DNA from 4 places in the Mesorhizobium sp. 2RAF21 genome. Region 2 is predicted to be linked to each of the others. Evidence: predicted binding sites of a transcription regulator. Region 2 holds the regulator's gene; each other region holds the start of a gene.
What was found. Region 2 encodes LexA, which represses DNA repair genes until DNA is damaged. Its sites were predicted from a motif close to TGTTCNNNNTGTGTTCNG; they were not measured.

Region 1: a site for LexA is predicted at 1,299-1,316, ahead of AB4136_RS02490 (DNA recombination protein RmuC). Genes of this name have one in related genera too.
Region 3: a site for LexA is predicted at 936-953, ahead of AB4136_RS11165 (YifB family Mg chelatase-like AAA ATPase). Genes of this name have one in related genera too.
Region 4: a site for LexA is predicted at 1,318-1,335, ahead of AB4136_RS31070 (damage-inducible protein). Genes of this name have one in related genera too.

What each region holds. Positions count from the first base shown of each region.
Region 1 is NZ_JBFRGM010000001.1:494,832-497,030, forward strand. It holds gene AB4136_RS02490 (DNA recombination protein RmuC) at 1-1,266, opposite strand; gene def (peptide deformylase) at 1,369-1,899, shown strand; gene fmt (methionyl-tRNA formyltransferase) at 1,908-2,199, shown strand, end outside.
Region 2 is NZ_JBFRGM010000021.1:23,033-25,231, forward strand. It holds gene AB4136_RS26900 (LysR family transcriptional regulator) at 1-226, shown strand, start outside; gene lexA (transcriptional repressor LexA) at 561-1,283, shown strand; gene AB4136_RS26910 (ComEC/Rec2 family competence protein) at 1,411-2,199, opposite strand, start outside.
Region 3 is NZ_JBFRGM010000006.1:29,066-31,264, reverse strand. It holds gene gshB (glutathione synthase) at 1-459, shown strand, start outside; gene AB4136_RS11170 (GFA family protein) at 456-866, shown strand; gene AB4136_RS11165 (YifB family Mg chelatase-like AAA ATPase) at 1,039-2,199, shown strand, end outside.
Region 4 is NZ_JBFRGM010000031.1:12,592-14,790, reverse strand. It holds gene AB4136_RS31085 (ATP-dependent helicase) at 1-133, shown strand, start outside; gene AB4136_RS31080 (hypothetical protein) at 155-526, opposite strand; gene AB4136_RS31075 (hypothetical protein) at 608-1,225, opposite strand; gene AB4136_RS31070 (damage-inducible protein) at 1,367-2,128, shown strand; gene AB4136_RS31065 (Y-family DNA polymerase) at 2,043-2,199, shown strand, end outside.

The sequences.
Region 1 (2,199 bases), on a different contig from region 2:
CTAGCTGTCGTCGCCTTCCACAACCCGCAGCCTCAGCTGACCGGTCTTGGAATCAGCGGTGCGCGAGACGGGCTCATGCTTGTGTTGCCCGTCCGCTTTGTTGGCCTCGTCTGCTCCTTCCGCTCCCCCGAACTCCAGCGCCTCGATCTTCTGGCCGCGTTTGGTGACCTTGGAGGAGGAGACGAGTATATCGTCGATGTCTTTTGAGGCCTGGCCGAAATGGGTTTGCAGCTTGCGCACCCGCTCGTCGAGCCGCACGACATCTTCCATCAGGCGGATGACCTCGCCCTGGATCAGATGCGCCTGTTCGCGCATCCGCGCATCCTTGAGGATCGCCTGGATGACCTGGATCGACAGCATCAGGAGCGATGGCGAGACGATGACGACACGGGCCCGATGGGCACGCTGCACCAGCGCCTCGAAATGCTCGTGGATTTCGGCGAACACCGATTCCGACGGCACGAACATGAAGGCGGTGTCCTGCGTCTCGCCCTGGATCAGGTATTTTTCGGCGATATCGCGGATATGGACCTCGATATCGCGCCGGAACGATTGCGCCGAGACCTTCTGCAGCTCGGGGCTCTCCGCCGCGCGGATGGCGTTCCAGGCTTCAAGCGGAAACTTGGCATCGATGGCGAGCGACGGCGCGCCGTTCGGCATCTTCACCACGCAATCCGGCCGGCTGCCGTTCGACAGCGTCGCCTGGAATTCATAGGAGCCGTGCGGCAGTCCGTCGGCGACGATCGCTTCCATGCGCGACTGGCCGAAGGCGCCGCGCGTTTGCTTGTTGGAGAGGATCGCCTGCAGCTGCACCACTTGCCCGGCAAGCGACTGGATGTTGCCTTGCGCGGTATCGATCACCGCAAGCCGCTCCTGCAATTTGGCCAGGCTTTCATGGGTCGATTTCGTCTGCTCGGTCATGGTCTGGCCGATGCGCCCGGTCATGGTGTCCAACCTCTGGCCGAGCGATTGCGTCAATTCGGCCTGGCGGGCGCCGAACACGTCGGCCAGCGCGCCCATGCGCCCTTGCATCTCGGCCTGCGATTGCAGGATGCCGGCCATGCGCGCTTCGGCATCGCGGGCATGATCTGCGGCTTCCGCCGCGGCGACGCTGCGCGCCTTGGCCGCGCGCCACAGCGCCACGATCAAGGCAACGAACAGGACAAAGACAAGCAGCACGACGAAGCCCAGCGCCTGGCCGAGCGAAATCGTGGTCGCGCCAAGCCGGGCGACGGGTTCGGAGAGGATGGAGCCGAGGTCGTTCATTGCGCCAGCATAGCCGATTCTCGAGGCTCGCAAAGATCAAAACGTGAACATGGCGACAGCAGCGCAGTTGACGCTTTCTTTGCAAGGTTTTAGGTGAGCGGTATGTCGATCAAGCCGCTCATCATTCTTCCCGATCCCGTCCTGCGTCAGGTTTCCAAGTCCGTCGAGCGCATCGACGAGCCGTTGCTCAAGCTGGCCGATGACATGCTGGAGACCATGTACGATGCACCGGGCATCGGCCTGGCCGCTATCCAGGTCGGCGAGCCGCTGCGCATGCTGGTGATCGATCTCGCCAAGGAAGGCGAACCGCCGGCACCGCATGTCTTCATCAACCCCGACGTCCTGGAAAGCGGCACTGAGCGCTCGGTCTACGAGGAAGGCTGCCTGTCGATCCCCGACTACTACGCCGAGGTCGAACGGCCGGCCACAGTCCGCGTCCGTTATCTCGACCGGGATGGGCGGCTCCAGGAAATCCAGGCCGAAGGGCTGATGGCAACCTGCCTGCAGCATGAAATCGACCATCTGAACGGCGTTCTGTTCATCGACCATATTTCGAAGCTGAAGCGCGATATGGTGGTCAAGAAGTTCAAGAAGCTCGCCCGCGACAAGGCGCCCAGCCGGCTGGCTGGCTGATCGGGTTCATGACGCTCCGCATCGTCTTCATGGGGACACCGGATTTTTCGGTCGCGACGCTGCGCGCGCTGGCCGAGGCCGGGCACGGCATTGCCGCGGTCTATACGCAGCCGCCGCGCGCCGCCGGCCGGCGTGGACTGGAATTGACGCCATCGCCGGTGCAGCGCGAGGCCGAGCGCCTCGGCATTGCCGTGAGTACGCCTGTTTCGCTGAAGAACGAGGCGGAACAGCAGGCATTCCATGCGTTGAACGCCGATGTCGCGGTGGTTGTCGCCTATGGATTGCTGCTGCCCAAGGCGA
Region 2 (2,199 bases):
CACGTTGGAACCATTGATCTATCTCGCCGAACGATCTTTCGGCATCACATGCCTTCCGCCGTTTGCCGTATCCTCAGGCCTGGCCGAGAGAAAGCTGGTGCCGCTACTGGAAGACTACCTTAGCGAGGCCGGGACGTTTCGGATCCTTTGGCCGACCAACCGATACCTCTCGCCCAAGGTTCGGGTTTTTGTCGACTACATGGCTGCGAATCTTTTTGCCGAGTAATCACCAGGCTGGAAGGCGCGGGACGCGTAGCAGCAACGTCTTTGTCGGCCGGCTTGGCACAATCCGGCCGGGCCGTGCCTTTGTTGCAGGCCCGGGCTCTTCACACCGCGCGCCTGTTCTGCTCAACCATGCAGTGGCGCCTCGATTCTGCCATTTGCAAAGCCACTCGCCCCGGCGCGACGAAAAAGTCGAGATCGAGTTCCGGCGGCATCAGGCTGAACAAAGCGTCAACAGATTCATTAAACTTTAAATGGTTGCGGAACACAAATGGAACAGATAGTGTTTGTTCCGGGTTTGTTTTACTGATTCCGGTTCCAGTCCCCTGGGGGTGACAATGCTGACACGCAAGCAACACGAGCTTCTGCTCTTCATCCACGAACGACTGAAAGAAAGCGGCATCCCACCCTCTTTCGACGAGATGAAGGAGGCGCTCGATCTTGCATCGAAGTCCGGCATCCACCGCCTGATCACCGCTCTGGAAGAGCGCGGCTTCATCCGCCGGCTGCCGAACCGGGCCCGGGCGCTCGAAGTTTTGCGTCTGCCCGATTCCATCGCGCCCGGCCTCAACGCGGCCAGGAGGTTTTCGCCGGCCGTCATCCAAGGCAGCCTCGGCCGCCCGGCGGCCAAGGAGCCGCAGCGCCCGCAGTCGGCCAGCAATGACGACGATGCCGGCTCCGCCGTTTCCATTCCCGTCATGGGCCGCATCGCCGCCGGTGTGCCGATCGACGCCATCCAGCACCGCACGCATTCCATCTCGGTGCCGCCTGACATGATTTCGGGCGGTGACCACTATGCCCTTGAGGTCAAAGGCGATTCGATGATCGAGGCCGGCATTTTCGACGGCGACACGGTCATCATCCGCAATGCCAACACCGCCAATCCCGGCGAGATCGTCGTGGCACTGGTCGACGAGGAGGAAGCGACGCTGAAGCGCTTCCGCCGCAAGGGCGCGTCGATTGCGCTGGAGGCCGCCAATCCGGCCTATGAAACCCGCATTTTCGGGCCGGACCGGGTCAAGGTGCAAGGCAAGCTGGTCGGCCTGATCCGCCGCTATTAATGAGGCCGGAACCGGTCGGCTCGACGCGCTCGGAGCCGGCTCCAAGCGCTCGTAGCAGGTCTCTTTCCTCCGCTGAAATGTCGCGGAGCCGGTTTAGTGGACGCGGTCTTGCCGAATTGATAGCCGGCTAATTTTCTGGCGTTTGAGGCGCGTGATCTCGTTGTTCTGTCGTGACATCAGGACCGTTCGGCGTGGCATCGCGTTTGTTCGCACGCGCATCGCGCCTGTTTGTGTCGGCATCGAATCTGTTTGCCGAGGCATCGAATTTGCCTGCCTTGGCATTGGACTTCACGCGCTCCTGCTGCCGGGGCGGCAGGCCCCTCGCCTCGCGTGAAAACCGGCGCTGCGCGTGCCAGGGCCGGGAGCTGTCTTCGAGGGCGAAGCGCGCCGTTGCGGCAGCAGCGGCATTTTGCGGGTCGAAATAGACCGCCGCGCTGCCGGCGCGGGCCAGATCCTGTCGGGTGATGACGACGACGGCGGCGTCCTCGCAAAGATCGCGCGCCGTGGCGTCGTCGATGACGATCACGGCGGCGACCGCACAGGCGGGCTTCGCGGCGCGCGCATTGGGCGCCGTCGCCACGACCGGGCCATCGGGATGGCGGGCAAAGCAGAGATCCTGCGCACACAGAAACGGCGTGCCGGGCGGCAGGTCCTGCGCGTCCGCCAAGGCGACGCCGGCCGATGCCGCCGTCTCGGGAAGGACGACAGTCTCGGCATCGAGCGCGCGGCGCCAATTGTCGAGCGTGAACGCATTGGGGCGCGGCCGGCTGACCGCCAGTTCGCCGCCGCCGATGGGCATGGCGACGAGGCGCGCATCCTCGGCCACCAGCACGTCGGGCGTCTCGACATCGTCCATCGCCACGATGCCGGCGAAGGCCAGCGGCACGGCGAGCAGCCGCAGCCATGTCGTGGCCAT
Region 3 (2,199 bases), on a different contig from region 2:
CCGCTCTACGGCAATGGCGGCGCCGGCATCTTCCACCTGCACGAGGCCGACCGCAATCTCGGCTCGCTGTTGGAAATGTTCGGCCAGCTGTTCCGCGAACCCTATATCGTCCAGCGCTACCTGAAGGACGTGCGCAAGGGCGACAAGCGTATCATCCTGATCGATGGCGAGCCTGTCGGCGCCATCAACCGGGTGCCGTCGGACACGGAATCGCGCTCCAACATGCATGTCGGAGGCCGCGCCGAGAAGACCGAACTGACGGCACGCGAACGCGAGATCTGCGCCCGCATCGGCCCGGCGCTGAGGGAACGCGGTTTTATCCTTGTCGGCATCGACGTGATCGGCGACTACATGACTGAGATCAACGTCACCTCGCCGACCGGCATCCGCGAGGTGAAGCGTTTTGGCGGCGCCGACATCGCCGCCCTGTTCTGGGACGCGGTGGAGGCGAAGCGGTGACCCTGAAGACCTATACCGGCAGTTGCCATTGCGGCGCCGTCCGCTTCGAGGCGGATGTCGACATCGCTGCCGGTACGGGGAAATGCAACTGCACGATCTGCACCAAGATGCGGCTGTGGTCCGTGGAGGCGCGCGCGGAAACATTCCGCCTTGTCGCCGGCGAAAGCGAGCTGACCGACTACCAGGGCAAGAACGACGTCGCGCACCACTTCTTCTGCAAACATTGCGGCGTGCGGGGCTTCGAGCGGGTGGACACACCCAACATGACCGGCGCCACCTATTTCAATATCAATGTCGCCTGCCTGGATGGCGTCGACATCGACGAACTGATGGCTGCCCCCGTGACCTATCGCGACGGCCGCAACGACGACTGGGGTTCGACGCCCGCGGAGACCCGGCACCTCTAAGCGGTGGAGTTGGCGATGTTCCGCCCGATTCAACCGCATACAACCCGGCCTACAGCCTGGGCGCGACGATGTTCCCTTATTGTTCTTGCTTTGATCGATAATCCATGCTTGTCTTCGGCCGTTAGCCAGACTTGATCGCCCGGACATGGGCGGCCACTGCTTCGGGGGCAGCATGGTTTCGCGGGTCCGTACGGTTGCATTCCAGGGCATCGAGGCCGTGCCTGTCGATGTGCAGGTGATGGTCGCGCCCGGCAAGGTCGGCATGCAGATCGTCGGCCTGCCGGACAAGGCGGTCGCCGAAAGCCGCGAGCGGGTGCAGGCGGCCCTTCACGCCTCCGGACTGTCGATGCCGGCGCGCAAGGTGACGGTCAATCTCGCACCGGCGGACCTGCCCAAGGAAGGCAGCCATTACGATTTGCCGATCGCGCTTGGCCTGATGGCGGCGCTTGGCGCCATCCCCGGCGATATGCTGGCGGCCTATGTCGTACTGGGCGAGCTTTCGCTGGACGGCACGATCGCGGCGGTGGCCGGCGCGCTGCCGGCGGCGATCGGCGCCAATGCCGAAGGGCGCGGGCTGATCTGCCCCCATGCCTGCGGCCCGGAGGCGGCGTGGGCCGGGCCCGATATCGACATTTTGGCGCCGCGCAGCCTGATCGCCATGGCCAATCATTTCCGCGGCACGCAGGTTCTGTCGCGGCCGGAACCCGGCGTGCACCACGGCGCCCGCGACCTGCCCGATCTCGCCGACATCAAGGGGCAGGAAAGCGCCAAGCGGGCGCTGGAGGTTGCCGCCGCCGGCGGGCACAATCTCTTGATGGTTGGACCGCCCGGATCCGGCAAATCCATGCTGGCCCAGCGCCTGCCGTCCATCCTGCCGCCGCTGGCGCCGAAGGAACTTCTGGAAGTGTCGATGATCGCCTCGGTCGCCGGCGAGCTGGCCGAAGGCAAATTGACCGACAGGCGGCCGTTCCGGGCGCCGCATCATTCCGCCTCCATGGCTGCCATGGTCGGCGGCGGGCTGCGGGCCCGTCCGGGCGAGGTCTCGCTTGCCCATCACGGTGTGCTGTTCCTCGATGAGTTTCCCGAATTCTCGCCGCAGACGCTGGATGCGCTGCGCCAGCCGCTGGAAAGCGGAGACTGCATGATCGCGCGCGCCAACCATCGGGTTACCTATCCGGCGCGCATCCAGTTGGTTGCCGCGATGAATCCGTGCCGATGCGGCATGGCCGGCGAGCCCGGCTATCGTTGCCTGCGCGGCGACCGTTGCCGCATCGACTACCAGGCCCGCATCTCCGGGCCGCTGCTCGACCGTATCGATCTCAAGGTCGACGTG
Region 4 (2,199 bases), on a different contig from region 2:
ATTCATTCCCGACCACATCCTCGAGCGCTTCGAGCAGGTTTCCTGGCCGCCGCCGTCGGCCGCGCCCGGCAGGGCGCCGCAGCCCGAGGTCCGGGTGGATCTCAAGACGAAGATGCGCGGGATGTGGCGATAGCGCTCTCCCGACATTGCCCGGTCATGCAGCCATTCGTAGGACGTGCCGGTCGATATCGACGCAGCCGGCGGTGCTGCGTGCGTTGATCGCCTTGCTGTCGACGTAGCCATGAAGGGCGATCGCCGCCAGGTCATCGCCAGCGCGGATCGGCCGGGACCACCAGCCGTCGCGGTATCGCCAGCCGGCCTGGATCGCAGCTTCTGCATCCTTGCTGTCGGGACGCAGATTGGCGGCCGCATGAACGATGCGCGCCTCCGGTGACCTTTTCTTCAGCAGCGCGCGTCCTTGTGCGAGCGCGCCTTGCCGGTCGCCGGCTATTACAAGCTGATGGAAATAATGCCGCGATCGCTTCAGCGGCGTGAGATACGCGATCCTGACCTGAAAAGCCGCCATGCCTGTTCTCTTTTTCTTGTCTCTCATTGAGATTGGAATCGAACGCAAAATTGCAAGACCAGACGGTTCTGGCTTTTTTGCTCACGCTGCAAACAGGTCTGTTTGCCGATCGTCGGCCGAAAGACCGCCCGTCCATTCGGCCCGGCGCCGGGCATATTCCTCCTCGAAACGATGCCGTTCGAAGGTCCAGATGCGCATCAGGGGTCGAATGCGTTCCTCGTAGAGCCGGCGCTGTTCGTCGCTCAGCTGCCCGAAATCCCAGTCGTCCAGAAGATAGGCCACCTTGTCCTCGGGCCGCCCGTCGTTGAAATACCCTTCCTGGCACATCTCCTCGAGAATGCCGGCCTCGGCCGTCTCGAACTCCCAGTCCTGGTCATTCTCGCCCGGCGTCAGCCTGAAGCGCGCAGGTTCGGTGACAAGCTTGAGATCGGCGGAGCCCGGGATTGTCTCCTTCGGCCAGTTCGCGCAGCACGCTGTCACCGCCGCCTGGTCGGCTTCGTCCCAGACATGGCAGATTGCCAATTCCGCGTCGGGTGCCGGCTCGGGAAACCCCTCGATGTCCCAGCCCTCGACAACGAAGCGCGCCGTCGCCGCCTCGTCCGGGGTGACGCCCGCCTTGTCGAATACCAGCTGCGCGGCCAGCAGGCCGCGGATGATCTCTTCCGGCCTGGCGCCCTGGACGTGAATGGTGATCGTCATTCGCCTGCTCCACGATTGTGCCGCGGCAGCATCACGGTTCCGCTGCGGCATCCATCCCGATCCAATGAGTCCCGTTGACTCTTTGTCAGGATGAGAACAAACATAGAACATAACACGGACAGAACAGCTTTCAAGGGATAGATGCGTGCCTCGGCGTCCCATTCAAAGGTTATCGAACTTCAAGAGCGGATCGCCCGCCTCGAAGGCCGATCCCGGCGCGCGAAATCGGTGCTGCCGTTTGGGATTCCCGAGCTCGACGCGCGACTCCCCGGTGGCGGACTGGCGCGCGGCGCGCTGCATGAGGTCGCCGGCGGCGGCAATGGCGCGATCGACGGCGCGGCGGCGGCTCTCTTCGCCGCCGGAATAGCAGGGCGAACGACCGGCAAGACCCTCTGGTGCATCGCCAAGCCCGATCTGTTCGCGCCGGCACTGGCCCAAGCCGGCCTTGCCGCTGACCGCGTCGTCTACGTCGAGGCCGGAGACGACAAGACCGTTCTGGCTTGCATGGAGGAGGGGCTTCGTCATGGCGGTCTCGGCGCTGTCGTCGGCGAGATCGCCAGACTGCAAATGACGGCATCGCGTCGGCTTCAGCTTGCAGCCGAGGGAACAGGATCGATCGGCATCGCGCTGCGCCGCTGGCGACGCCACACCGATGCCTACGATTTCGGCGTGCAGACCGCCGCGCGGACGCGCTGGCGCGTCTCCGTCATTCCGTCCGAGACGCTCCCGGTGCCGGGCGTCGGCCGCCATCGCTGGCTGGTCGAACTGGCCCACGTCAAGGGCGGCGAGAGTGCTGATTTCGAAGTGGAAGCGTGTGATGAGCAGGGTTGTCTCTCTCTACCTGCCGGCGTGGCCGACCGACCGGCTGCGGCACAAGGCTGGCGACGCGGCGCCTCCGGCTGAGGCGCCGCTGGTGATGATAGGCCGGGAAGGAAACAGGCGGGTGGTGACGGCGGCGGACGCCGCCGCCCAGG